Regions from separate parts of the Paenibacillus litoralis genome, predicted to be linked through region 3. Evidence: riboswitches for the same ligand, from Rfam matches in the RefSeq annotation. Region 3 holds a riboswitch; each other region holds the start of a gene.
What was found. Region 3 has a riboswitch for cobalamin ahead of metE (5-methyltetrahydropteroyltriglutamate--homocysteine S-methyltransferase). Riboswitches for the same ligand answer to the same signal wherever they lie in the genome.
Positions count from the first base shown of each region.

Region 1 (9,751 bases), 830 kb from region 3:
AAACGGCGTATTCAATCCCGACCGTGATATTACGCGTGCTGAGTTTGCAGCGATTGTCGTTCGCGGATTGGGACTTAAGCTTGAAAGCGGAGCAACGCCTTTCTCGGATGTGAAGGCATCCGATTGGTACGGCAGTGCGGTTAACACGGCGTACTCGTATGAGTTGATCAATGGTTTTGAAGACGGCACATTCCGTCCGAACGACAAGATTACGCGAGAACAAGCTATGGTTATCATCGCCAAAGCGATGACGGTCACCGGTCTGAAACCGAGGCTGGCTTCCGAACCGGCGGAAAAAATACTGCACCCTTATTCAGATGCGACGGATGCGTCGGAGTGGGCGAAGAGCAGCATCGCCGACAGCATTCAGGCAGGCATCGTCTCGGGACGAGGCGGCGCCGAGCTTGCCCCTCAAGCGTTTATTACGAGAGCCGAGGTTGCGGCGATTGTACAGAGGCTCCTTCAAAAATCGGAATTGATCTAAGCTGCTAAACCGAACAGGGCTATCCGCTACCCGTTGTAGTTTCAACGGCGCGGATAGCCCTGTTTTGTTCTGTTATGGCAGTCAAGATGATGGAGAAGGATGCGCCCAATTCTCGTCAAGCTCCTCCATTTCGCAGGATCGAAACCTCACATTGTCCCGGACACCAGCTTTTGCTGCGACGTATCCCACCGCCACGGCACGGCCCTCCCATGAAGGTGCACGCCTCCATACCATTCGTCGATTCCGTTGACGGCAATCCAGTCCTCTTTCCCTTCCAGCACTCTCAAGCCGAGCTCCGTTAAATCGACGCGGCTGCGATGAAAAGACGGCGCGGGGTCCTTGAAGTCGGGAAAAGCCTGCGAGCCGTCGATAGCCAGCAGCGGCTTAGGTCCTTGCGACAATTTGGCCAAGCAGTGCCAATACTGCAGATCGCCCATGCCCAGCTCATGGAGCCGGTCTCCTGCGTGCCGGAACAGATCGAGCGGCGTGCCAAGCCCGTTCCGCACCATCTCCAGCGTCGTCTGTTCCACGATGCCCAGCCCGTTATGCACGGAAGGGAAGCGCGACAGATGAAGCCGGAACGCGTTGTTCGCAAATGGCAGAGCGCTCGTATCCTTCTGAAGCAGCTCGGCCAGCTTGCCCGGATCCGGAGAGCAATAAGCTTCCCACAAGGCTTTGCCCAGCTTCAATTCCTCTTGCCCGACCGTTTGCCATGTTCCCGACAAGGTTTCCAATTGTTTCACGGACAGCTGACCTAACCCCCGAAACAATTCGATGCCCGGGTACGTCCCGATGCACAGCAGGCTTAGCTTCGTTCGGCCCGGCGGCCGCTCCGCGAACCAGTGGAGCAAATAGCATAACATCGTCTGATCGAACAAATCATGTTCGAACCATAGCACGATCTCGTCGTACTTGCGAAAGGAAGCGAGCGTTTGTTCCTGCTCTTCGCTGCCGCGCACAAAGACCTCGCTAGGAACGCCCATAGCTTTCTCTAAGTATTGCGCGCGAACCGTCCGGTTTGCCGCTGCCGCCGCATCAAGGAACACGGGGCCTTCCGAGTAAACTTCCCGCCAAGCGAGAATATCGCCTTGCACGACGCCTTGCCGCAGCTTCTCCGCTACGGAATCGCCATTCGTAATATGCAGCACGTTTGCCCCTCCTTCATATAGGTGATGGAACACAGAGACGAAATCCGCTACCGGGAGTATGCCTTTCAGTTTGCTGCGAGCGTCAAAGAGCCGTTTCTTCCATACCGGTACGGCCGTGCCCAAGCAATCGGAAATTTCCTGAAGCGAATAGCCGTAAAAATAAAACAATTGAACCGCAATCCGCATATTCGGCGATAAAGCGGCGATGGAATCGTGAAGCAGCTTACGCATTTCTTTTCTTTCGACAATGTCGGGTATTCCCCATTCGTTACGGGCCGTCCCCTCGGCTTCATGAAGGGGTACCGTCGGGTGCTTTTTTTTGCGCAGGAGACGATGGCATTGGCGCACGACAATCACCTTGAACCAGCCCGGGAAGGCGTCCGGGTCCTTCAGCTTACCCAAGTGAAGGAACGCTTCCGTAAACGCCTCCTGAACCGCGTCCTCCGCCAAATGGGTATCACGCAGTTTTTCGTACGCGACCGAGTGCGCCATAGCCGTATAATGCCTGACGATCCGCTCGAATGCCGTTCGATCGCCTTCCTGCGCCTGTTCGATCCGTTGCCTCACTTGCCCTGGCTCCTTTCTTTCGTGCTCTATATAGAAGTGCCGACGAGGCGAATAAAGGTTACGAAAAGTTTATGAACATGGAAAAATAGTTTATGCCGGTAAGGATAAGCTGCGTTAAAGGTTCGCTTTCGAGGGGGGAGAGAGTCCTTACCGCTTATCGGCTTTATCCTCGTCCTGGAACGTGGAGCAAAGCACGAGACAAGTTTATCCCTTGTGGGGCCTCGACGCTTTCTCATTCCGGCGGAAATGCGACGGCGGGACGCCGTACAAGCTTCTGAACAGCTTGCTGAAAAAATAAATGTCGTTGTACCCGACCGCTTCCGCCGCCTGCGTGATGTTCATCGACGTTTCGGCCAGCAGCAGCTTGGCCCGTTCCATGCGCATACGGGTGATATACGCCTTAAGCGAATGGCCGGTATACTGCTTAAACAGGTTGCTTACATAACGCGGGGACAGCCCGGCGAGCTCGGCCAATTCCCGGTGGTCGATCGGCTGGCCGATCCGGTCGCGAATCCGGTCGATCGTATGATGCACGAGCTGCTTATGCTTCAGGGAGTGCCGGTCATGCGCTGCCGGACGGGCACCGGCACGGCGAAGCTGCAGGAAAATGAGCTGCATCAGATGATGGAATTCCTCGGCGGCAAACGGCTCCGGCCGGTCGGGTAGCTCCAGCAGCCGGTGCAGGTCGCGTTCGAAATGGTACGTATCGTCCATCAAAGTCAGACGCGGCGGAAAACCGAGAGTTTCCGGATCCAAGGGGACATCCCGCGGCCCCGTCACGCTAAAATGGATGAAAATAACGCCAAGCCGGTCGTCGGGATGCTGTGTCGCCGATACCCGGTCGCCGGGACGGAGCAGGAAGCAGGCGCCTTTATGCACGCGGTGCGGCGTACCGTTAATGAAGATCTCGCCTGTGCCGTTCAGCGCATACCACAGGTCAAAATCGCGCATCGGAGCCGGCCGCCAGCTCCAGCCGGGCTCGCAGCGCGCTTTGCCGCAGTTCATGCCGCTATGGAAAGCAAGATAGCCGAACGGATCAGGGACAACCGCTTCGTTCATCGGGAACCCCTCCTTTCCCTCCTAGAATAACACAAGGCTGAAAAGAACCGTTATGCATTTACATACAAAAAAAGCGCAGTTGCTGCCATTCTCCGGAATACGGGAAAATCGTAAGCTGAAAGCAAGGAAACGAATCCTATTTTCCAAGCCGGAGGGGTTAACGATGAAACAGAAGCTGGAAACGCCGGAAGAGATCAACCGCTTGCTTTACAGTTATTCCAAAGTCCACCGAAGCTACGGCTCCATGAAGGAAATGGGCGAGGATCAGGTAAGGGAATATAGACGGCAGGGATTTTTAGCGGCCGATAACGTGCTGGGGGAAGCGGAAATAACCGGCGCGGTGCAAGCGCTTATGGACAATCTTTTTGCGGAGAAGTCTGCGTTTAAAATTCAGTATACGAAGCCGAGGGAGACGCTTTCGACGAATCAGGAAAAAGAGCTGGCCGTACGGAAAATATATGAGTTTGTCGAGCATTCGGAAGCGCTTAGGGCGATCGCGTATCATCCGGACATCGTCTCGTTAGTGGAGCGGCTGATGGGGGAAAAGCCGAAGCTCATTCAGGATATGGCGCTGTTGAAGCCGCCGTTCGGGGGAGGCGAGAAGCCTTGGCACCAGGATATGGCTTACGGCGGTTTAACCTACGGGAAGCCGGTCGTCGGCGTCTGGATCGCGCTCGATGAAGCCGGCGTCGAGAACGGCTGCATGCAGGTCATTCCGCGCTCGCATATGGACGGCGGCATTCCGCATTATGCGGTCCGCGACTGGCAAATTTGCGATGCGAACGTGCCGGTGGAGCGCAACGTCATCGTGCCGCTGAAGCCCGGCGGAGCGCTGTTTTTCCACGGGCAGTTGGTGCACGGCACGGCGTATAATTTCTCGGACAAACGCCGCCGCGCGCTGCAGTTTCATTATGCGCCGGCCACGGCGGAGAAGGTGTCGCCGCAGGAATACAAGCGGATGTACACGAATGAAATGTCGGGGGCGGAATGCTAAGCTTCGTTAAAGCGAAGTTAGCAATGTCCGATAGCGATGCATAAAGCAGAAACGAAAAAGATGGCACGCCGCTTGAGGCGCATGCCATCTTTCTTTTTGTCGCACACTGTTATTGCACGGTAACGTTATCCAGCATCAAATATCCGATCGGATTGAGCCAGAAGCCTTTGACGCTTTTGGAGGAAACGGCAATGTGGTCGATCGTGCGGATCGGCACGACCGGCGCTTCCTTCATTTCGATTTCCTGGGCTTGCCCATAAATCGTTTTGCGTTTCTGTGCGTCCTTCTCGCGGCGTCCTTCCTCAATCAGCTTGTCCACTTGCGTATTCGTATAGAATGCAAGATTGCCTTTGCTGCCGTGGGAGCTGCTGTGGAACACGTTGTACTGGTTGTAATCCGCATCGCCGGTCGCATTGCCCCAGCCGCCATAGAACATGGCGTGATCGCCCTTGCCGGTAATATCCAGATAAGCGCCGTATTCCACGACTTTCACTTCGAGGTCGATGCCGATTCCTTTCAGCTGGGATTGCAGAACCTCGGCCACGTTTACGCGCTCTTTGCGGTCGTCGGTGACGATGGACGTTTTCAGCCCGTTCGGGTAGCCGGCTTCGGCCAGAAGCTGCTTCGCCTTATTGATGTTGTAGTCGTAATCCGTAAGGCTGGAGTTGTAGCCAGGCATTTTCGGCGAGAGCGCCGTCAGCGTCCGGCTGCCTACGTTATTGAATACGCCCTTGATAATGGAATCGCGCTCGATCGCATGGGCGACCGCTTGGCGGACGCGTACATCGTCGAACGGCTTCTTCTTGGTGTTAAAGCCGATATATTCGACGCCGAGACCTTCCGCCCGCGCGAGGGCCAGCGTGGACGACGATTGAACGCGGTTTAGCTCCGTAACCGGCAACTGGTCGGCGATTTGCGCTTCGCCGGCTTCGACCATCGCGACGCGCGTCGTGTCTTCCGGCACGACTTTGTACTGGACTTTGTCTACCTTCGGCTTTTCGCCCCAGTAGCCGTCGTTTTTGACCAGTACCATCTCTTGTCCCGGCGTCCACGACTGGAATTTGAACGGCCCGGTGCCGATCGGGTTTTTGGCCAGCTTGTCCGACTGCTCGGCGATCGCTTTCGGGCTCAGAATGCTGCCCTCGTTGCTTGCCAGAATGGAGAGCAGAGGCGTGTAGGGATAAGCCAGAACGAACTGCACCGTGTGCTCGTCGACGGCTTTGATTTCTTTTACCATCGAGAATTTGCCCGCGAGCGGCGAATTGACCTTCGGATCGAGCGCCCGTTCGAACGTTTTCTTGACCGCTTCCGCGTTAAACGGCGCGCCGTCGTGGAAAGTAACCCCGCTGCGCAGCTTGAATTCCCAAGTGACGTCGTCAACCGCTTTCCATTCCGTTGCGAGCGAAGGCTGGAATTCCATGTTTTTGTCGGTTTTGATCAGCCCCTCGTACACTTTGCCGAAAATGTAGTTGGACGACGGAATGTTCGTGATGAACTGCGGATCCAGATTGTTCGCGTCCGCCTTCCGTGCGACGACCAGCGTTCCGCCCGTTTTGGCCGTGCCGCCGGCATTGCCTTTGTCCGCATCCGTTTCCGGCTTGGACGCACATCCTGCAAGCGCTGTCGTAAATACGAGCGACAAGGCGAGGACGCTGCCAAGTACATGTTTTTTCTTCATGAAGATGCCCCCTAGTCCGTTTTTCGGCATATCTTCCATATGCTTAGCTGTATTATAAAAAATATTCTGACTTTTACCTTTCACGATCTTTACGTGTATTTACACTATCTTTACTTGTTGGCCGCCGGGGACGCCAAGCGACCGCAGTTCTAAATGACAAATGAAGGCTTATAAGATATGATTAGCAGGAAAATTGAATATAAGCTACTCAGGTGCCAATCATGATGATGCAGTTCGATAGGGAATCATGGATTGGTTAAAAGGGAAGCGGGTGAGAATCCCGCACGGTCCCGCCGCTGTATGAGAGGAGTTCTTGCTGGATGCCACTGGTGAATAAACCGGGAAGGCTGCAAGGGCGTTGATACTCGAGTCAGAAGACCTGCCTGGGAGGTACACCGATTGCTCTACGAGAGATAGGGGGGTGTTTATTTCGTGACCGCTTCTTTTTGCGTTCCATGGAGATAGCCTCTTAACGTTTTCAAGTTAAGGGTTTTTTTATGTTGGAAAGCATATTATCCATATTTCGGTAAACGTCCGGTGCCAAATGGCGGTTATTCTTGTTGCGATTTTTAGAAGTGAAAGGTAGGGAAAGAAAGTGAAGCAACGTAAATTATTTACTTGGCTGCTGATTGTCAGCCTGTTCTTATCCATGTTCCAAATAAACGCATGGAAGACCTACGCCCAAGAGTCCGGATCCGGGCCGAAGGGATTCGTCACCCTGTCGGTAGAGATATTCACGTTAGGTCAAGGCTATTACCGGGAACCGATGAAGGTGCCGTTCTACGAAGGAGACAACGGGGCCGCCTTGCTGGTACGCGAGCTCGGCCAGAACAATATAAAGAACACGGGAACCGCCGAACATTACTTTTATCTGTCCAAGGTCAAGGATGTTACGAGCAGCGTATATGTGCCCCAATACATCGTCGACCAAGTCGCCTTAGGCGGTGGACAAATCGAATCCAAAAGGGACCCGGAGTGGTTAGGGGAATTCGACTATACGCCGATGTCCGGTTGGATGTACGCGGTCAACAATGTATTTCCTAACGTCGGCTTTTCGGATTACATTCCCGAAGACGGAGACGTCATTCGTACGCAATTCACCGTTTATGGGTTCGGCTCCGACCTTGGGAATACATGGGGCTCCGGCTATATCGATACCGCCAACAAAGACGCGTTAACGGCGGTAATCGCGAAGATCAACAGCGCCCCGAATAAGGATGCGCTGCTGGCCGATCCTGCCGTCAGGTCTTCGTACGAGCAAGCGTACGGCGTACTCGCAAATATGGAGAGCACGCAAGCTAACGTCGATCTTGTGATGTCGAAGCTGGACAATGAATTGGGATGGGACCATGTCAAACCGGAATTGTCGATTCAAGGCTTATCGGATCAACAAGAATTTACAACCAAACGGATTTCCTTCCAAGCTAGCGCAACGGACAACGTCACATCCGGCATCGTTCCGGAAGTAAAAGTAAACGGTAACGCGATTCCGGGAACGAGCGGAGTATTCCATGCCGATCTGATCGATGGAACGAATACGATCGACATAACGGCGGCGGATGCCTCGGGCAATCGGGTTAAGCAAATCTTCACGGTCTACTACAACATCGGGGCCGTTACGAACGACCAGCTGAATAAAAATCTTGCCTATATGCTTGGCACGGTGACGAATCCGACCTTCGGAACGCTTGGGGGAGAATGGTCGATTCTATCTCTGGCCCGCGGAAATTATTCGGTGCCGAACAGCTACTACATGACCTACTATAAGAACATCGTAAACAAGGTCAAGGAATTGATGGCCAAAAACAACGGTGTCCTGGACAAAAACAAAAGTACGGAACATGCCAGATTGATCCTTGGCCTGGCTTCCATCGGCATCGATTCGCGGGATGTTGCGGGCTACGATATAACCAAAGCGCTGTCCGATTACGATTACGTCCTGAAGCAAGGCATTAACGGGCCGATTTTTGCGCTAATCGCCATGAATGCCGTAAATTACGAATTTCCTGCGGCTGACGCAGGGAAGAATCAAGCGACTCGCGAGAAGCTGATTGATTATATTTTGAGCAAGGAAGTCAACAAAGATACGGCGAATGCGGGCGGTTGGGCGCTCGGGGTCGCGAAGGCCGATGTAGACTTGACGGCAATGGCCCTGCAGGCGCTTGCTCCCTATTATTTAACGAACGATAAAGTGGCTGCCGCAGTAGAACGCGCGCTTACTTGGCTGTCTTCCGTTCAGAACGAAACAGGCGGATTTGCGAGTTACGGGACCGTAAACAGCGAAAGCATCTCGCAGGTTATCGCCGCGGTATCGGAAATCGGGTTCAATCCTTCCTCCGATCCGAGATTTGTTAAAAACGGCCATTCGGCGGTTGACGCTCTGCTGACATTCGTCGCGCCTGAGGGCGGCTTCAAGCATGTCATGTCGGAAACGAAAGCAAATAGCATGGCGACCGATCAGGGGACCTATGCGCTCGTATCTTTCAATCGGATGACGCAAGCCGCCAATCGGCTTTACGATATGACGGACGTGCTTCCGTTCCCGCTGCCGGGGAATCTCGACGAGATCGAAATGGCTTTGTCTGCAGGGGATCGGCCTAACGTAAACGTTCCGCCTAGCGGGTACGTATATTCGTTATCAATTACCGAAGCGGATTCGAATAAAGACATAACCGTCCAAGTTCCGGGCGATTCGTCATCAACCATTAAACTGAATGTGCCCGCCAACACCGGCCTTCCGGCGATTTCGGCGGTAAGAGGCGGCACAGCGGCCCATATCCCGAAAGGGACGTCACTCGTCAGCGGCAGCCCGCTTTCGGTTGAATTGTTATCGAAGGCGGACGTAACGGACACGGTCCGGCAGCTCGTCAACGGTATCGTTCCGGATGGAAAGAAACTCGATTCGATTGCCGCCGCGTTCAAGATGGGCGGTACGTCGGGCATTACGTTCGATCGGTTCATTACGTTAACGTTCTCCGGGATGAAGGGGAAAGATGCCGCATATATCCAGAACGGGACGGCCCGCGCCATACAGAAGTTTGCAAACGATTCGGATGGAAGCGGCAGCGGTAAGAACGAGTATGCCTTTGACAGCGGCAACGATCTAATTGTTAAGACCAAGCATTTTACCGACTTCGTTGCATTCGCAACAAACGTTGTCGGGACGCCGGGCGAAGGCGGAGGAACCGACCCTCAGCCTGTAAAGCATGTCACTCTATCCGTAGATAAAGCGACAATCCATAAAGGATATGTCATGAATCCCGCATCCGTGGAGCTGCAGTCCGGAGATACGGTATGGAGCGTACTGCAAAGAGAGCTGAATGCAAGAAGCATCCCTTACGCCTTTACATGGACTCCGAAATACAATAGCGTCTATGTGCAATCCATCGCAGGAGACGGCGAGTTCGACCATGGCAGCGGCAGCGGATGGATGTACAACGTAAACGGTACCTATCCGAACTATGGGGCGAGCGTTTACATCCTTTCGGGCGGCGATACCGTCCAGTGGCGGTATACGACGAATTTGGGCGAGGATTTGGGAGAACCCCCTTATGTGCCGACAGACCCAAGCCCGAACCCCAACCCAAACCCAGGCCCGAATCCGAGCATAGACCCGAGTACAAAACCTGGTGACAAGACGCCTATCATTGCCGTACCGGCGGATTTGCAAAAGGATTTTATCCAAACCATCACGAAGCAGCAGCAAGGAACCGACAATATTACCCTGACGATTCCCGATGTGAAGCCGAAGGTCATTCTGAATGTGAAGGATGTTCAAGACGGCATCCCGATGATTACGGTACAGAAAGGGGAGCTCTCGC
Region 1 is NZ_CP176395.1:808,204-817,954, forward strand. It holds gene ACKGJP_RS03440 (immunoglobulin domain-containing protein) at 1-484, shown strand, start outside; gene ACKGJP_RS03445 (sigma-70 family RNA polymerase sigma factor) at 631-2,199, opposite strand; gene ACKGJP_RS03450 (helix-turn-helix domain-containing protein) at 2,404-3,258, opposite strand; gene ACKGJP_RS03455 (phytanoyl-CoA dioxygenase family protein) at 3,422-4,252, shown strand; gene ACKGJP_RS03460 (glutathione ABC transporter substrate-binding protein) at 4,362-5,930, opposite strand; cobalamin riboswitch at 6,124-6,332, shown strand; gene ACKGJP_RS03465 (S-layer homology domain-containing protein) at 6,526-9,751, shown strand, end outside.
Region 1: another riboswitch for cobalamin. It lies ahead of ACKGJP_RS03465 (S-layer homology domain-containing protein); the one in region 3 lies ahead of metE (5-methyltetrahydropteroyltriglutamate--homocysteine S-methyltransferase).

Region 2 (9,751 bases), 220 kb from region 3:
GCTTTGCGCAACGGCAGAGAAGAGAAAGACCGGATGATGGAGTCTTACAACCAGCGCCGCAGGCTTGTGGTCAAGGGCTTTCGCGACATCGGACTCGAGTGTCATGAACCGGAAGGCGCCTTCTATGCGTTTCCTTCGATCGAATCGACGGGCCTCAGCTCGGACGAATTCGCCCAGCGCCTCATTTTCGAAGCGAAGGTAGCGGTCGTACCCGGACATGTTTTCGGCCGCGGCGGCGAAGGCTTTATCCGCTGCTCGTATGCGTCTTCGGTCAGCCAGCTGACGGAAGCGATCGACAGAATGGGTAATTTTTTGAGGAGGTTGGGCTCGTAATCACGATAGCGCGCAATCGTATCTGCACTTTATAAGAATCATCAAAGACCTGACATCGCCCCCGAAGGGCAGTCAGGTCTTTTTTAATGGATGTGAGAATAAGTAAAAAATAACATTTATCAACAAATATCTACTTGAAATTTTTCGTATAATTGGCTTTTTGACTCATATTCTGGCATTAATTCCGGGAAAATGATAGAATAGTCATAGGACAAGCTAAATTCACATCGAACTTTTGATGGAACTGACGGAATTACGGTTTGCTCGCTCTGTACAAAGTGATTAGGGAGGGGATTGCGATGGCTTTGGTCCAGCATTACGTTACAGGTTCCAAGTATGTTCCTCTCATCCGCGAGAATGACCCTCAGCCGCCCAGCTTGTACAGCAATGCCGCCAAACGAACGCATGAAGCGCTCTTGGAAGAGGAGCTCGACTATCTTCGCCGACAGCTCGAGAAGATGATCCGCCAGGAAAACTCGCTTACGTCCGATGCCGTTGTTGAAATGAGCAGAATGCTTGATAGAAAGATCAACGAGTACAACCAATATATAACGAACATGCGCACGAAGAAAGCCGAATAGGCATAACCGAGAGCCCGCCGCGAGGAAGGGCTTTTTTATTTGCGCAGTCTGCAGCGGTCGCGGCGCACAGGCCGGAATCCTTTCCCCGGAACGTTTGCTATTATTATGCCGGATTATGAACCTGCGGCCGTTCCGGTACGTATGAATAGGTGCCGGGAAGCCAATGCGGGAAGGCTTAGATTGATTGGCGGCAGAAAGCGGTTTTATGCTATTCTAGAGGTACGGAAATTGAGGAGAAGGAGAGCTAACAGAGATGAGAAAGAAATGGCTGACGGGGTTTATGCTGCTTGCCGTTTTGGTTGTGGCGCTTGCCGGGTGCGGCGGCCCTAAGGCGGATGTGATCGTTTTCGTGATGACCAACAACGTGCCGATCGACGGAGATAAAATGGCGGAGGATTTGAAGGCGAAGGTAGGCGAAACGCCGACGACCGACGTTCTGACAAGCCCGATGTTCTCGATGGACAAGCTGTTTGTCGAACTGGCTGCCGGAGACAGCGATCTGTTCGTCGTTCCGAAGGAGCAGTATGAAGCCTTTGCGAAGCAAGGCGGACTTGTGATTCTGGACGAGCTGTTCAAGCCGGAGGACTATCCGGGGGGCGTCGTTGAAGCGCCGGTCGATACGGGCAGCAAGGAGAAGAATCAGGAGCCGAAGCTCGAAAAGCATCTGTATGGCATCCCGATGAACGAGACGAAGTGGTTGAAAGACAGCGGTTACCGCGGCAAGGAAGAAATGTATGCGTTCGTCCACCCTCGTTCGAAGCAAGTTGAGGAGACGAAGGATATTTTGAAAAAACTGTCCGAGAAATAAAGGCCGGAACGTACCCGAAATCCTTGCGGCATGCGAGGAAGCTTAGCGTTTGGGCGGCCTATTCATGAAACAAGCTGTGAAAATAATCGTTGTCACCCACCGGGAAGTGTCCTATAATCGGGGATGAAGATTGGACGCTTGAAAAGCAGTTGAATAGCGATTGTCGCCGATAGGTGCGCAGCAGCCGCATGGTTGCCGCGTTAAAAGGGAAGCCGGTGTAAGTCCGGCACGGTCCCGCCACTGTAATACGGGGACGCCTCACGACGCCACTGTTCGTAACGAATGGGAAGGCGAGGCTGTCAGCAAACCCGTAAGTCAGGAGACCTGCCTATTGGAGCTAGCTTGCGAAATCCTTCGAGGAAAAGGATCCGGCTTAACGGAAAGTCGCTCATGGCTTCAGCAATACGCCATGCCAGTAACTTTATCCCTGTTTTGTCGTTCCCTCTGTCCTGCCGGATGGAGGGTTTTTCGTTTATATGCTCATGAACGTTCGCGCGCATTCAAACGCTTGTCAGGCTCCTCTCGCAATCTAGGAAGCAGAGAAGGGGAGAAATGGCGACATGCAAGAGAATACTCGGGTAACTAAGCAGCAAGAAAACCGCAAACAAGAACGCAAGGGTTGGAATTTCGGAAAAGCCGCCATGACCGTTATGCTTTCCGTCGTTTTGGCGCTGAGCCTGTTCGGCTGCGGCAGCAAGGAAGAGGCCAAAGGGCAGGTCAGCTCGCCAGGCAAGTCCGAAGGAACGTCGCAAAGCCCGTCGCCTAGCGCATCCGTGAAGCCGGCTGCCGCTCAAACGAAATATCCGCTAACGATTAAGGATGCCACGGGAACGGAAGTAACGTTCGAGAAGGCGCCCGAGAAAATCGTTTCGCTCGCGCCGAGCGAAACGGAGGTTCTCTTTTCGGTGGGAGCGGGAGATAAGCTGATCGGCGTCGATAAATTCAGCAACTATCCGGAGCAAGCGAAATCGAAGCCGCAGGTCGGCGACACGAACACGAACCTGGAAACGCTGATCGGCATGGCGCCGGACGTCGTATTCGCGAACTCGATCAACAAGAAGGTCGTGGAGAAAATCCGCGAGCTGAAAATTAAAGTGTTCATGGCCGATCCGAAAACGCTCGACCAAACGATCGCACACATCGAAGAAATCGGCACGATTATGAACAAGCAGGATGAAGCGAAGAAAACGGCGGATAAAATGCGCACCGACAAGCAGAAAATCGTCGATGCCGTAAAAAATGCTCCTAAGAAACGGATTTACATGGAATTTAATCCGGGCTGGACGGTCGGCGACGGCGAGTTTATGGATGAGCTCGTGAAGCTGGCGGGCGGCGAGAACGTAGGCGCAGGCAAATCGGGCTGGTACAAAATCGATTCCGAAGCCATCATCAAGAAAAATCCGGAGATTATCGTATATTCGTCCGGCGGCAACGTGAAGGATACGGTGCTGGAAAGCATTAAGAACCGTCCGGGCTGGGATCAGGTCGACGGCGTCAAAAACAAGAAGCTCGTTCCGATCAATGAAGATATCGTTAGCCGCGTTGGCCCTCGTTTGACGGACGCGCTGCTCGAAATTGCTAAAGCCGCACACCCGGATCTGGTGAAATAACGGTTGGTGAAAAGATGAAAAGAAAGCTGTTTATTTACGGAGGAGCCGCTATTGCGCTCCTCTTGTTTTCCATAGTGGTCAGTTTATCGCTTGGTTCCGCCAACTTGCCCGTAGCCGAGGTGTGGCGTATTTTGCTTCATAAAATTCCCGGCCTGAGCGGGCTGGTGACCCCCGACTGGCAAGCGAGCAGCGAAACGATCATCTTGAAGGTCAGACTGCCGCGGTTAGCGCTCGCCTTCGTTGTTGGCGCAGCGTTGGCCGTTGCGGGAGCCGGCTTTCAGGGCGTGCTTCGCAATCCGCTGGCCGATCCGTATACGCTGGGGGTGGCCACAGGCGCTTCAGTCGGCGCTTCGGTCATTATATTGACAGGAATGCAAACCGCCATGGGACAGTGGACGATACCGCTAGTGGCTTTCGTAACCGGTATGCTTACGCTTATTGTCGTGTTCAGGCTTGCCGGTACGCAAGGAGTCATGCGGCTGGAAACGCTTATTTTGTCGGGCGTCGTCGTGCAGGCGTTTCTCGGGGCTTTCGTTTCGTTCATGGTAACGTTATCCAAAAGCGTCGTGAATGAGATCTTATTCTGGCAAATGGGCAGCGTGGCGATGCGAGGCTGGTCGTATTCCGGCATCGTGCTGCCTTACTTGGTCGTGGGTACGGCGATCCTGCTCTATTTCGGACGTTCGCTGAACTTGCTGGCGCTGGGGGAACGGCAGGCGGCGCATCTGGGAGTCAACGTTTCGCGAACCCGGCTGGTCGTGCTGGTCGTTTCTACGCTGATGACGGCGGCAGCCGTTTCCGTTTCGGGCGTCGTCGCTTTCGTCGGCTTGGTGATTCCACATCTCGTCCGGCTGATCGTCGGACCCGATTACCGGCTGATCATTCCGCTTTCCACAATCGTAGGCTCCGTCTATTTAATATGGGCCGATACGCTGGCGCGTCTCGTGCTCAGTCCGAAGGACATTCCGCTCGGGATCGTGACGGCGCTGCTCGGCGCTCCGTTCTTCGCCTACTTGCTCAGCAGGCAGAAAAAACGGTTAAGCGGATAAGCAGGATACGAAAGGAGGGGAACCGATGATTACGTTTCGCGAGGTGTGTAAATCGTTCGGAGGCCGTTTAGTGCTTGCCGGCGTTAGCTTCGAGGCGAAGCAGGGAGAGATGCTCGGCATTATCGGACCGAACGGCGGCGGCAAATCGACGCTTCTTCGTATCATGTCCGGAGTCGATGAAGTGACGGCGGGCGAGGCGGAGCTGGATGGAAAGCCGGTAGGGCGATACAGCCGCAAGGAATTGGCGCGCTGGCTTGCCGTGCTGCAGCAGGACGCGCTACCGCCGGTAGGATTTACCGTTCGCGAGGTGGTGGAGATGGGGCGCTATCCGTTTCAAAACTGGCTGGGCGAGGACGAGCGCGACGCTGCGGAATCGATCGATCAGATCATAGAGCGGCTGGGGTTGTCCGCGCTGGCGGAGAGAACCCTCGAGCATTTGAGCGGCGGGGAGAGACAGCGGGTGGCGCTAGGCAAAGCGATGGCGCAGGAGCCGAAGCTGCTGCTGCTCGACGAGCCGACGACGTATCTCGATATCGGATATCAGGTGCAAATGATGGACTATATCCGCAGCTGGCAAAAGACGACGGGTTTAACCGTAATTGCCGTGCTGCACGACCTGAACGTGGCGGCGCAATATTGCGACCGTCTGCTGGTCTTGCACGAAGGTGCGGTGGCCGCTCTGGGAGCTCCCGCCGAAGTGCTGGACGCTCCGCTCATCGCCCGCGTGTATGGGACGGAGCCGCTGATCGTGCCGCATCCGGTAAGCGGCGTACCGCAAATTTTGCTGCAATCGAAGCTAATGGCTTAAAATAGAAGCGGGACTATGCTAGAATGTCTTGTCTGCCTGATTCAAGTTGATCGGGAACGTCTATTCGCCCCGTTGACGACAGTAACGTAATGGTTCTCGCGGGGAGTAGCTTGGAGGTATCGATGATGAATATAGAAGAAATGATTGCCCGAATCCGCCCGCTAGACGAGCAGGCGATGGCTGAAGCAGCGAAGCATGCGGATCAATTGACGAAGCCTCCGGGAAGCCTCGGGAGGCTGGAGGCGGTAGCCCGTCAGGCTGCAGGCATTACGGGAGAGAAAATTCCCGCGCTCGATCGTAAAGCGGTCATTGTTATGGCGGGGGATCACGGCGTTTGCGAGGAGGGCGTCAGCGCGTTTCCGGCAGAGGTGACGGGGCTGATGATGATGAATTTCCTGAATGGCGGCGCCGCCGTTAACGTGTTTGCGAGACATGCGGGGGCGGATGTGGTGTGCGTCGACGTGGGCGTCAACGCGGACGTGGAGCATCCACAGCTCGTCTCTAAGAAAGTAAGGCGCGGAACGGCCAATATGGCGCAGGGACCGGCCATGTCGCGGGAAGAGGCGCTGCAGGCGATTCAAGCCGGCTGCGATATTGTCGGCGGATTGGCTGACGAAGGCTATCGCCTATTCGCCACGGGCGAAATGGGCATCGGCAACACGACGCCAAGCTCGGCTATTTTGAGCGTGCTTGCGGGCACGGACGTAGCCGTAGCCGTCGGCAGGGGAACCGGAATCGACGACAAGCGCTGGAATCACAAGCAGGATGTAGTACGCCGGGCTATCGCCGTCAATTCGCCGGACGCAAGCGACCCGCTTGACGTTCTGGCCAAAGTCGGCGGCCTCGAAATCGCCGGGCTTGTCGGCGTTATTCTGGGCGCGGCGGCCAGACGCTGTCCGGTCGTCATCGACGGTTTTATTTCTACGGCGGCCGCGCTAGTGGCAACCCGTCTTGCGCCGCAATCGGCGGCGTACATGATTCCTTCGCATTTGTCGAACGAGCAGGGGCATGCGGCTGCTCTTGAAGCCATCGGTCTTGCCCCGATGATCCAGTTGGATATGCGGCTAGGCGAAGGCACGGGTGCGGCCTTATGCTTTCTTTTGGTGGAAGCGGCTTTGAAAATGATGCGCGAAATGGCAACGTTCGAAAGCGCCGGCATTCCGGGGGCATAAGCGTTGCGGCGAAAAGTCGGGAATTGCCGGGAGGTTTACCTATGCTTGTTTTAATAACGGGAGGCGCGCGCAGCGGCAAAAGCTCGTTTGCGGAGCGCTATGCCGCTCATCTGGGCTCCACAGGCACCTACATTGCAACCTGCCAGCTGTATGACGACGAGATGCGGGACAGGGTGAACATGCATAAGCAGGACCGCGAGGCGAGCGGCTTTCCTTGGACGACGCTGGAGGAGCCTTACGAGCTGCCGGCATTGCTTGACGAGCTGAGCGCCGGCGTCTCCGGAGCGTCTCCGATTGTGCTTGTGGATTGCTTGACGCTTTGGTTGTCCAATTGGCTGCTGTCCGAGGAGAACGAATCCAAGGCCGAGACGACTGCCGCGAAAATGAGGGAGCTCGTTGACGCAGCCGGACGTTTTGACGGGATTTTGCTTATGGTAACGAATGAGGTAGGGAGCGGGATCGTGCCCGAGTACAAGCTTGGCCGGGTGTTTCGGGATTTGGCCGGGCAGTTGAACCGCCGGCTCGCCGAGGTAAGCGATCAAGTGTTCTTGGTCACAGCCGGTATTCCTTTGGAAATCAAAAGCCGGGCGTTCACGTTCGGGTGATCGTCAGTTAAGCAAGCGGATTTATCGAACAAAATGGGGAGTGGCGGCGTGTGCTGTTGTTTGGATGGAATGAAATCGTATGGATGACGGCAGCCGCCATCGCGATCGATTGGCTCGTTGGCGATCCTCGCTGGCCGACGCATCCGGTCATTTGGATCGGCAGGCTGATCAAATGGCTGGAGAAGCGGCTGCGGCGAAGCTCTTCGGACGAAGCCGATATGCCCCCATCCGTCCTTCGCCGGAAAGGCGTCGTTCTTACGGCAACAACCGTAATAGGCTCCGGGGCCGCGATGTGGCTGCTCGTTTGGCTGGGCACTTTGCTGCATCCATGGGCCGGTTACGCGATCAATACCTGGTTTATCTCCACGACGATCGCCATTAAGGGACTGAAAGATGCCGCCTATTTGGTCTATCGCCCGCTGAAGGAAAATCGTCTGGAGGAAGCGCGCAAGTACGTCGGCTATATCGTCGGACGGGATACGGAGAAGCTCGACGAACCGGAAATTACGCGCGCCGCCGTCGAGACGGTTGCGGAAAACATCGTCGACGCCGTCGTATCTCCTTTATGCTTCGCCTTGCTGGGCGGGGCACCGCTGGCGATGGCCTACCGGGCGGCGAATACGCTCGATTCGATGGTCGGGTACAAAAACGACAAATACCGCTACTTCGGCTGGTGTTCCGCCAGGCTGGACGACGTTCTCAACTGGCTGCCCGCCCGTCTTACCGGCGTTTTGCTTACGGTAACGGCCTTTTTTGCGCCCAGGTTAAGTTCCGGACGTGCGTGGCGGGCCGTTCGCACGTTTGCGCGCCAGCATCCGAGCCCGAACAGCGGCATCCCGGAATCCGCGGTTGCCGGGGCGTTAGGCATCGAGCTGGGCGGTCTCAATGTTTACGGCGGCGTCGTCAGCGACCGCGCCCGTATGGGCTGGCCGCTCACGCAGCTGAACCGCGGGCATATCGTCATGACGGTACGGCTTCTGTACGGAGTCAGCTTTTTGTTTATGGGGGGATTGTTGTGCGCGCTGCTGCTCGGATAAAACAATGGCTGCACGCAGCGATCGCTGCCTTTCAGCTGCTGACGAGGCTGCCGCTGCCGATCGCGATCGATTATACGGATGCGGTGTTCCGGCGAAGCGTCGTTTTTTATCCGTTTGTCGGGGCGGTACTCGGATTGCTGCTGGCTGCCGCGGGAACGGGACTTCCTTATGCGCTGCCGGCTTTCCCTGCGGCGGTGCTGCTGCTCGGCATGTGGATCTACGCGACGGGAGCGCTTCATCTGGACGGTTTGATGGATACGGCGGACGGCCTATTCAGCAACCGCTCACGCGAGCAGATGCTGGAGATTATGAAAGACAGCCGCGTCGGCGCAATGGGCGTTGTGGCGGGCGTTTTCGTGCTGCTTCTGAAGCTTTCCCTGCTCGCGGCTCTGCTTGACGGAGATTGGAGACAGGCCGCGCCCTATATATGCTGCGTTCCTTTGTGGAGCCGCGCTTTCCTTGTCGTTTCGATACGATGCTGGCCTTACGCTCGCCAAGGATCGGGCATGGGCTCCTATTATCGGGGCGTGGGGACAAGACATACGGTTGCGGCGCTGCTGGTCGCAGCGGTTCTGACATTCGTCTTCTCTATCGCGGCACAGAGCATGGATACAGCGGCATCGACATGGACAGCGGCGGCTGCGGCTGCGGGGCTCGTCACGCTCGGGTTCGCACTGGTCAGCTTTGCATTCGGCACGCTGCTGAACGGAAGGATGTCCGCCAAGCTGGGCGGGCTGACAGGCGATACGTACGGTGCGGTTAACGAGCTGGTGGAAACGGGGCTGCTGCTCGTTTTGGTTGTTTGCCTACGGCAGGGCTTTGGCATTTAGATGGGAGAAGGGGGCGGCGGCTTATGCTGGAACGATACGGCCATGGCGGCGATTTGCTTACGGCAGCCGAAACATTCGGCATGCAGGCAAACGATTTTCTGGACTACAGCTCGAATATGAATCCGTTCGGCCCGCCGGCGGCGGTAAGAACGATATTTCAGGAGCGGTGGACCGATATCGTCAAATATCCCGATCCTGCCGTCAGGGAGCTTCGCCTCAAAATTGCGGAGCGGTACGGCGTGCCGGTGGAAAGCGTGCTGGCCGGGAACGGTGCGGCGGAGCTCATCGACCTTGTCGTCCGTATGCTTCGTCCGGGTGTAACGGCGCTCGCGCGGCCCTCCTTCGTCGAATATGAGGAAGCGGTGCATAAAGCGGGCGGCGGGATTACGGATATTCCTCTATACGAAGAAAACGGATTCGAACTGTCGCAAGAAGCGCTTTCGGAAGCCGCAAGCCGAGCCGATCTCTTGTTTCTCGGCCATCCGAACAACCCGACGGGACGGCTTATTCCGCAGGCTGTGCTGGAAAGCGCCGTCGGTTCGGGCAAGCGCGTCGTGCTGGACGAGGCGTTTATCGATTTTTGCCCGGAAGAAGAGGACAGGAGCTTTATCCGGCAGGCTGCCGTTTCGGAGAGTCTGTTCGTGATCCGGTCGATGACGAAATTTTTCGCGATTCCGGGAATTCGGCTCGGGTTTATCGTTGCCCATCCCGATTGGATCGCGAAGCTGCGGGCGCTTCAGGTGGCCTGGAGCGTGAATACGCTGGCTCAACTGATCGGCGCGGAAGTGCTGGCTGACCGCGAATACGCGCAGAAGACGCTGGACTGGCTGCAGGCGGAGCGTCCATGGCTTGCTTCTAAGCTCGAATCGCTGGGCGTCCGCACGTATCCGAGCGATACGAACTTTATGCTGCTGCGTT
Region 2 is NZ_CP176395.1:1,414,762-1,424,512, forward strand. It holds gene ACKGJP_RS05970 (aminotransferase class I/II-fold pyridoxal phosphate-dependent enzyme) at 1-333, shown strand, start outside; gene ACKGJP_RS05975 (aspartyl-phosphate phosphatase Spo0E family protein) at 633-914, shown strand; gene ACKGJP_RS05980 (hypothetical protein) at 1,168-1,722, shown strand; cobalamin riboswitch at 1,877-2,069, shown strand; gene ACKGJP_RS05985 (ABC transporter substrate-binding protein) at 2,283-3,332, shown strand; gene ACKGJP_RS05990 (FecCD family ABC transporter permease) at 3,347-4,381, shown strand; gene ACKGJP_RS05995 (ABC transporter ATP-binding protein) at 4,407-5,189, shown strand; gene cobT (nicotinate-nucleotide--dimethylbenzimidazole phosphoribosyltransferase) at 5,315-6,361, shown strand; gene cobU (bifunctional adenosylcobinamide kinase/adenosylcobinamide-phosphate guanylyltransferase) at 6,403-6,966, shown strand; gene cbiB (adenosylcobinamide-phosphate synthase CbiB) at 7,017-8,003, shown strand; gene cobS (adenosylcobinamide-GDP ribazoletransferase) at 7,982-8,833, shown strand; gene cobD (threonine-phosphate decarboxylase CobD) at 8,857-9,751, shown strand, end outside.
Region 2: another riboswitch for cobalamin. It lies ahead of ACKGJP_RS05985 (ABC transporter substrate-binding protein); the one in region 3 lies ahead of metE (5-methyltetrahydropteroyltriglutamate--homocysteine S-methyltransferase).

Region 3 (9,751 bases):
GGGTGATCGCTTTTCTCTTGATCCCCATGTATTTCGGAGGCGGGTTAATCCCGAGCTACCTGCTTGTCAATAAGCTGGGACTATATAATACGATGTTCGCGATTATTATTCCCGGTGCGGTCAGCATCTGGAACATCATTCTGGTCAGAACCTATTTTACAACGATACCGGAAGCGATCCGGGAATCGGCCAGCGTGGATGGCGCCTCGCATTGGCAGCTGCTTTTCCGGATTATCGTGCCGATCTCGAAGCCGATTATTGCGGTTATCGCGATCTATACGGTCGTAGGCATTTGGAACAGCTGGTTTGACGCGCTTGTTTATTTGCCGAACGAGAAGCTGCATCCGCTGCAAATGTACTTGTACCGCGTTGTCGTGCAGCAGACGGTAGATTTGAAAACGTTGACGATGGAAGACGCCAAGAACGCGGCTTACGCCATGCTTTCTAACATTCAGTTGAAGTATGCGATTATCGTGTTTACGACGCTACCGGTTATTTTTACGTACCCGTTCTTCCAGAAATATTTCATAAAGGGCGCGCTTCTCGGTTCATTAAAGGAATAACGCCCTAACTTGAGGAGGAAGTCTCTATGAAACAGTGGAAAAAATCGATTTTGCTCTCGCTCGCGACTGTAGTACCGCTTGCCGCCGTTACGGCATGCAGCAACGACAATACGGGCAAAAAAACAGAGCCAAGCGCAAGCGCGGCAGGCTCAAGCTCAAGTGCGCCGTCGCCCGCCAAACAGGCAAGCAAGCTGAAGCTTCTCGGTCCGGCGAACGCGAATAAATTTATCAAATTCGAAGACCGCGACAAATACCCGGTGTGGAAAGAGATTGACAAGCTGCTTGGCGGTGCGGGCTTGCAGCTTGACTACGAACTGGTTCCGCCGGAGCAGTACAACACGGTGATCAAGACGCGGATGGCGTCGGGCAGCAGTCTGCCCGACATCGTGAATATTTCCGCTCTTGATAACACAACGGTGCTTAATCTGGCCAAACAGGGCGTTCTGCTCGACTTGAACCCGCTGATCGAGAAGTACAGCAACGGCAATATTAAAGCGATGTACAACAAGGAGTTTGCCTTCGCCAAGCAAGCGACGACGACTCCAGACGGCAAAATGTACTGGTTCAGCAATCTCCACAAAAAAACGTATCAGGAAAAAGATCCGGCTCCCGTCGCTTTGACGATGATGCTGCGCAAAGACTGGCTCGACAAGCTGAAGCTGCCGGCGCCGACGACGGCCGAGGAATATTTGCAAGCGCTGAAGACGATGCGGGACTCCGATGCGAACGGCAATGGCCAGAAGGACGAAGTGCTCGTATACAACCCAGGCGACTTCACCGGCCCGATCGCCCAGTGGTTCGGACTTGGCACGGATATTACGGCTGTCGATGTGGAAAACAAGAAGATCGTCTCCCCGTGGTATCAGAAAGGGGTTAAAGACTACTTCCTCTATTTGCAGCGGCTCGTGAAGGAAGGTCTTCTTGATACCAGCTTGATCGCCGTGAATGGTGAGCAGATCCAGCAAAAAATGTCGGATAACAAAGTAGCCTCCGTAAGTAGCTATAATATGGAAAGCTGGCTGGAGCCGACGATCAAAGGAGGCGGCGAATTCCTCCCGCTGATGCCGCTTCAGGCCGTAAATGGCATTACTCCTGCCGCCCAACTGGAGCCGCCTTTCCTCGTATGGTCGAAGTACGCGATTACGAAAGACGCCAAAAATGTCGAAGCGGCGATCAAATTTTTCGATGTCGTCTATTCGCGGCAATACTCGGATCTGATGACTTGGGGTATAGAAGGCCAGGCATATAAAAAAGAAGCAAACGGCGTAAAAGTGGGGATCAATAAAGGGTCGGACGAGGAATTGGCAAAATCGGGATATTTCGGGGGGAACAAGCTGCTCGGGGATACGGTTTATCCGCGCGTGCAATTCGCCAATCTGGAGACAGAACTGGCTTCCGCGCCGAAGCATAAGACGGACCACGAACTGAGCATGTTGACATACAAGCCGTATTTCGTCAATATGAATTTTATCTATTTGGCTATTCCGGACGAGAAGGAGCTCGAAGCGAAGACGAAAATTTCGACGAACCTGAACACGTATTCAACCGAGTTGGCTACCAAGCTGGTGTTAGGCCAAAAATCGCTCGACGACTGGGATCAATATATTTCGGAGCTGAAAAAGCTTGGTCTCGATCAGCTTATCGAAATCGATCAGCAGCTGCTTGACCGCTATAATAGCATCAAGTAACCCGAATCCCGGAATCCCCAAGTGAAGGAAGGTGCGCATTTGCGAAACATAAGCTTCAGAAGCAGAACGTTTCGAAAAACGTTTCTTTCCTACACCGCCATCCTGCTGATCCCGATCATCGTGTTCAGCGTTCTGAACGTGCAGCGGAATGTGACGGAACAGAAACGGAAGATGGTTGAGAAGGTTCATGCGGATGCGAAACGGATTGCGGACATCGTGGACAACAAATTAAATGAACTGAAAAACTTGGGCAAAGCGCTCGGCGAAGAAGCGTGGGTCAGCAAGCAGATGTCGAATGCGAATGTGTACGAACGGGAATTCGACTTCACCCGTATGCTCGAAATTCGCAAAAGCTTTCAAAACGCGATTGGCGGCCTGAGCATTCTTTCATTCGGAGCGGTTATGTATCCGGAGAAAAAGCTTGTCTTTACGCCGTGGGGTGAATACGCGGAGGACGTATTTTTTACGTCCGTCGCTTCGTTCGACGAAGCGACGCGGCGGCATTTCGCCGAGTCTTTGCCGCAATACGCCTACTATTCGGTCATGCGGCCGGTCGACATGAGGTTATGGGATAACCCGATACGGGTTATCCCCGTCTTCCAAAGCCTCGAGGTCGTCAACAACCCGCGCGCGGTTCTCCTGTTGTTTATCGACGTCGCGTATTTTGCGGATTATTTGCAGCGCTTCAGCGGCGGCGATTACCGCGAGATCGTCATTTCGGATCGCGATGCGCCCGTTTACCAGTTGAAGCATCCGGCGGCAGGCGAAGTGAATGATTCCGACAAGACGCTCGCAATCTCCGTCCCGTCTCAGGCCAGCAATTGGCAGTATACGGTTACTTACCCAGATAATAAAGTGCTCGGCATGCAAAATTTGCTCGGCTCTCTGCTCGCCATTCTGATTTCCGTCCCGCTAGGAGCGGTTATGGCGTTCTGGCTGGCCAAAATCAGTTACCGGCCGCTGGCGGCTTTGCTGCGCAGTTTGTCCGTCGCCGTGCGCAGCGACGATGCGGGATCGGAATACAAGCTGATCGAGAAATCGTTCGACCGCTTGATGACGGAGAATCACCTGCTCCAGCAAGCCGTCGAGGATTACGAAAGCGCTGCCAGATCGAATCTGCTGATGCGCTTGTTGAAGGGGTATTTTACGGATGTGCAGCATGGGAACGGATTGGATAAATTCGATCTGGGCTATACGGAGGACATGTACTATTGCTCGATGCTGATCAGCTTCCATGCGCATCGCGACATGAACGATTTGGAGGCGATCCGCAAGATCGAGATCGTCACGATCATGGCCGCGGATAAGGCGATGAAGCGCCATCGGCTCCGGCATGAGCTGTTTGAGGTGACGAACGCGGACAAAGCGCTGATTGTCTCGTCCGTTCAGCCTCTTGGCGACGGCGTCATAGAGCGTATCGTTTCCGAGATTGCCGGGCAAATAACGGAGGCATGCGGCTTCCGGCCCGACATTTTCCCCGGAGCGGTCGAAACGGGGCTGGTCGGCATCAGCAAATCGTATTATTCGGCCAATGAAAGCTTGCAGGTAGCGCTCTTCTCGCGCGGGCATCTCCATGCAAGGGAGGAAGAAGCGTATATTCCGGATGTGGATTACTACTACCCGACGGATTGGGAAGTGCAGATGATCAATAACCTGAAGATCGGCAATCTGGACACGCTGACGCATATTTTGGACGAAATCGGCGCGGAAAACCGGAGGCGGCAGCTTCCCGACGCGAGTATGGTGAAGCTGACGACCTTGCTGATGGAAACGATGCTGCGTGTGCTGCACGAGCTGAATATCGACGCGGGCATTTATGCCCGGCAGTTCGAGAGCAGGCTCAAAGCCGGAAACGTCGATGCGATGTGGGATTACATGGCTGAAGTGGGAACGCTGATCTGCGAAAGGGTTCGTTATTCGAACACGCCTTCGACGATGGAGGCCGGCGGCAAGCTGCTGCAATATGTGAACGAGAACTATACAAGCGCGGACGTGTCGCTAAAAAGGCTTGCGGAACTGTTTCACATGTCGGTTTCGGGCGTGTCGAAGCTGTTCAAAGAAGTGACGGGCATCAACTTCTATGACTATTTATGCAGGCTGCGCATGGAAACCGCGAAGGAGCTGCTCCGGGACAAAAACAGCGTCGACGATGTCGCGCGCCGCGTCGGTTACGAAAATGTGTACTCGTTCAAACGGGCTTTCGTCCGCTATGAAGGCATCAAACCTGACGAGTATGCGCAGTTAGGGCAATAAGCGGTTATTAGGGCATTGGGCTGAACATACGGTGGAACGCTGGATGAATCAAAGTATTTCCGGACAAGAGGAAACGGAAGTGCCGGAGTATTCAGACGCAGGGTTGATTGCGGGCTGGAGCAGGGCGGCGATCGCAAAGCTGGAAAAGCTCGGCATTATGAAGGGCTATCCGGATGGCGGTTTTCATCCGCTGCAAACGATGACCCGCGCAGAGGCAATCGTGTCGATGGACCGTATGCTTGCGCAGCTTGAACAGGACTATACGATTGACAAACCGGGGGTATACGATTTCTCGGATATTCAGCATGCGCTCAAATGGAACATCATCGTTACCGTTCCGGGGGTGACGCTTCGAAATGTAACGGTAGAAGGAAATATTGTTCTCGGCGGAGGGGTCAAGGAGAGCGATGGCGATGACATATTGATTTATGTCGGCTATATCGGGGCTTTTTCTGATAGCGCTTCCATCGATCAGAGATTGATGAATTTGGATGATGACGGTTTCGTTATTTTTCCGGAGAAAGAAGCTCTATAGTCGCAACTTCTCCGAGGCTGTCCCAAAAGTTGTTTTTCCATTCTCACGCCAACTAAAAGCGCTATTATAGCACAAGAAAAGCTTCCATACCCAGTTTACCAGTGGTTTTGGAAGCTTTTTTGTGTACATTTTGGGACTGGCCCATTCGACTCTGCCCTTTTGGGACAGCCCCTTCGTTTGGACGTTCGTTTTTCTTGAAATATAAGACTTTATATGTCTCACCTATTACGAAAAATGCGAAAATGAAGGGGAGATCCGGAGATTGGCTATTTTGACGGGCATCAGCTTCTACGATTATTTGTGCCGGCTTGCCGCTCTTTTAATAGGAGAGCAGCAGGCGTTTTTGGAATTACAATTAAACCGTCAACCGGCGCTATTTATGTACTTGTCGCCGCCATCAGCTATGTGACATGATAGAGCGTAGCAAGATCAATGCCAGAATCATACAAAGGGACGGGAGAAGGAGAGACTCATGGGAGAACAAAAACAGGTGCCAGGCTGCAAGCTTACACAGCATACGATGGACGGGCATTGCGTGCTGACGCTGGAAAACGACGCGATTCGCGTCAGTATCGATGTGGATCATGGCGCTCATCTATTCGAAATGACGGATAAGCGCACGAACATCGACGTGATGTACAAAGACCCTAAGGGATTATCTTACGACGTCGGCGGCTGGTACGAGCTGTTTCCGAATGCGGGTACCGGCTGCAGCTACAAGGGGAGCGACGTCCCCGGACACGGCGATGTGCAGCATTTGCCATGGACATTCATGATCGAGCAGGAGAGCGAAGAAGAAATCCGCGTGCATCTGCGGACGGAGAGTAAGGTGCGGCCCTTTGCTTTGGAGAAGACCGTTGCGCTCAAAAAGGGGCAAGCGAGTCTCCATATCGCGGAGAAGATTACCAACCTCAGCGGCGAGGCGGAGCCGTACTTGTGGGGACATCATGTGACGTTCGGAGCCCCGTTCGTGAGTCCCTACAGCCGCATCGATCTTCCGGGCTGCCGCGTATTCGATCAGCCGGATTACCATCCGAATAACAGCAGGCTGCTGTCCGGAGCTTCCGGGACGTTGGACCGTATGCCCGGCAAACGGGGAGAGAAGGTGGATAACACGTATTTTGCGGCGGAGCCCTTCAATGAAATGTTGTTTATCGACGAATTGCAGGAGCATTGGTACAACGTATTTAACGAGCAGGCGGGACTCGGCTTCGCGCTCGCATGGGACGGCGTCGTATTTCCTTACCTCTGGCTGTGGCAGGAGCATCACTCCGAGCAGGAGGAGCCGTTCGGCGGTCAACTGTATGCCATGGCGCTGGAGCCTCAGGCATCCAACGCGCCGACCCTGTCTAAGGCCGTGTCGAAGGGGCAAGCGCCGGTTCTGGAAGCGGGCCAAAGCGCGGAAACGTGGCTGACGGTCGTCATGCACGCGAACCGGGACCGGGTGAAGTCCGTTAACCGGGAAGGCGGCTTGACGTTCTGAGGATACAGGGCGCACTACCGGGCCCGGCCGGCCTTATGGCGGCTTGCTTATGCCGTACCGGATATGCTAGAATGGAACAAATGTTCGCATTATTTTGGGGGGCTATGCAATGACGGAAAGATGCGGCTGGGTCAATGATGATCCGCTTTATATCGAGTACCACGATAAGGAGTGGGGGGTACCCGTTCACGACGACCGGAAGCTGTTCGAGATGATCACCTTGGAGGGGGCGCAGGCGGGGCTGAGCTGGTATACGGTGCTGAAGAAGCGGGAAACGTACCGGCAGGCGTTCGACGGCTTCGATTTCGAGAAGGTGGCCTCCTATGACGAAGCCAAGGCGGCTGAACTGCTGCAGAACGAGGGTATTATCCGCAACAAGCTGAAAGTCGCCTCGGCGATCGGCAACGCCAAGGCGTTCATTCGTGTCCGCGAGGAATTCGGCAGCTTCGACCGCTATATTTGGGGTTTCGTAGGCGGCAAGCCGATCCTTAACCGCTTCCGCGAGCTGAAGGAGGTGCCGGCGCGCACCGATATTTCCGACGCGATGAGCAAGGATCTGCAGAAACGGGGCTTCAAGTTCGTCGGCAGTACGATCTGCTACGCCTTCATGCAAGCGACGGGGATGGTCAACGACCACGTGGAGAGCTGTTTCTGTTACGAACCGGGCGCGGGAGCCGAGGTGTCGGTTTAACGATTCCGGATTTCGGAGCCTAAAAACCAAGTTGCTTAATCGGGAATTTCGCTGTATGATGAAGGGGTCAATTTCATAAGTTCTGTGGGAATAAGGTGCCGCGATGCGTTGCAATACTTCGCCGGCTTAAAAGGGAATCCGGTGCGATACCGGAGCGGTCCCGCCACTGTAACAGAGGAGTTCGCAGCCCAAGCGACAGCCACTGGTCGAAGAGACCGGGAAGGCAGGCTGCGTGCGTCGATTCTGGAGCCAGGAGACCTGCCTGTTCTGACGACACAAGAATACCTACGGGAGATAGGTGGTGTTGGAGACGAGTCCGGTAACGTGTAGATCCGAGGCTTCTTTTCCCCATTTCCTTTATTCGGATTGGGGCGGAGAAGCTTTTATTTCGTGGTCCTGTGCCCCCTGACGGCAATCGGTTCTTAGCATTAGCTATAGGCCGCCGGCATGACAGGGTTCAACCAGGAAACGAAATAATAAATCGGAAGAAGGTTTTCATATGAATAATCACTATGTCATCAGTAATTTGGGATATCCGCGCATCGGCGAGAACCGCGAATGGAAAAAGCTGCTCGAATCGTTCTGGGCGGGCAAAACGGAGGAAGCGGACTTCGAAGCCGAAATGAAAAAAATCCGTCTGCAGCGCCTGCTAAAGCAGCGGGAGTTAGGCGTCGAGCTTATCCCGGTCGGCGATTTCACGCTTTACGATCACGTCCTGGATACGTCGGCGATGTTCGGCCTCGTTCCGTCCCGCTACGGCTATGCCAGCGGCCCGGTATCGCTTGCGGCGTATTTCGCGATGGCCCGCGGCAGCAAGGAAGCGCCCGCATGCGAGATGACGAAATGGTTCAACACGAACTATCACTATATCGTACCGGAGCTGGGCGAAGCGGCGCCGAGGCTGGTCGAGAACAAGCCTCTGGCCGCCTATCTGGAAGCGAAGCGGGAGCTCGGCATCGACGGCAAGCCGGTACTTGTCGGACCGTTTACATTCGTTAAGCTGGCCAAGGGCTATAAGCAAGAGCGGTTCGGCGAGCTGGTCGGTCAGCTCGTTCCGCTGTACGCGCAGGTGCTGCGCGAGCTGGAACAAGCCGGAGCGGGCTGGGTGCAGATCGACGAGCCTTCGCTCGTAACCGACTTGACGGCAGCGGAGCTTGACGTGCTGGAGAGCGCCTATAAGCAGCTCGCTGCTGCGGCTCCGGGACTGAGCATTCTCTTGCAGACGTATTTCGAAGCGGTTTCGGGCTATGATAGAGTGATCGGCCTGCCGGTCCAAGCGATCGGGCTCGATTTCGTCCACGGCCGCGAGGGCAATCTGCGCGCGCTCCGCGAGCACGGCTTCCCTGCGGGCAAAACGCTTGCGGCCGGCGTTATCGACGGACGCAACATCTGGCGCGCCGATCTTGCCGAGAAGCGGCAGCTTCTTGAAGAGCTTGCTGCCGTCGTGCCGGGCGACCGTCTGATCGTGCAGCCTTCGTGCAGCCTACTGCACGTGCCGGTCAGCCTTGCCCGCGAGGGGAAGCTGGAATCGACGCTGCTCGGCGCGCTCGCCTTCGCCGGCGAGAAGCTCGGCGAGCTCGCGCTGCTGGCGCAAGCGGCACGCGGAGACGGCGGCGATGCCACCGCTCAAGCGATTGAGGCAAGCACGCGCGCGGTCGCGGCGCTGAACGCGTCTCCGGCGCGAAGCGGCGGCGGAGCGGTTGACGCGGCGGCTGCCCGGACGAGCCGGGCGGTGCCGTTCGCGGAGCGCCAGCAGCTGCAGCAGGCGCGCTGGCAGCTGCCTTTGCTGCCGACGACGACGATCGGCAGCTTCCCGCAGACCGCCGAGGTGCGTAAAGCCCGGCAGCTGTGGCGCAAAGGCGAATGGACGGAGGCGCAGTACGACGCGTTCGTGCAGGAGCAAATCCGCGTCTGGATCAGCCTGCAGGAGGACATCGGGCTCGACGTGCTTGTGCACGGCGAATTCGAGCGTACGGACATGGTCGAATTTTTCGGCGAGAAGCTGGTCGGCTTTGCGTTTACCCAGAACGGCTGGGTACAGTCGTACGGCTCGCGCTGCGTCAAGCCTCCGGTCATTTTTGGCGACGTCCGATTCAGCGGACCGATGACGGTCAAGGAAACGGTATATGCGCAGTCACTGACAGCCAAGCCGGTGAAAGGCATGCTGACCGGCCCGGTTACGATCCTGAACTGGTCGTTCGTTCGCGACGATATTTCGCGCAAGGATGTCACGTACCAGATCGCGCTTGCGCTCCGCGAGGAGGTTGAGGCGCTGGAGAGCGCCGGCATCGGCATGATTCAGGTCGACGAGCCGGCGCTGCGCGAAGGCTTGCCGCTCAAGAACGCCGACCGCAAATTCTACCTGGATTGGGGCGTGGAATCCTTCCGGCTGGCTACGTCGACCGTGCAGGATACGACGCAAATTCATACGCATATGTGCTATTGCGAGTTCCACGACATGATCGACGCGATTTCGGCGCTCGACGCCGACGTGATCTCGATCGAAACGTCGCGCAGCCACGGCGAGCTTATTTCCGC
Region 3 is NZ_CP176395.1:1,639,096-1,648,846, forward strand. It holds gene ACKGJP_RS06885 (carbohydrate ABC transporter permease) at 1-563, shown strand, start outside; gene ACKGJP_RS06890 (extracellular solute-binding protein) at 590-2,251, shown strand; gene ACKGJP_RS06895 (helix-turn-helix transcriptional regulator) at 2,291-4,504, shown strand; gene ACKGJP_RS06900 (S-layer homology domain-containing protein) at 4,548-5,039, shown strand; gene ACKGJP_RS06905 (hypothetical protein) at 5,302-5,448, shown strand; gene ACKGJP_RS06910 (DUF4432 family protein) at 5,512-6,522, shown strand; gene ACKGJP_RS06915 (DNA-3-methyladenine glycosylase I) at 6,632-7,213, shown strand; cobalamin riboswitch at 7,290-7,494, shown strand; gene metE (5-methyltetrahydropteroyltriglutamate--homocysteine S-methyltransferase) at 7,713-9,751, shown strand, end outside.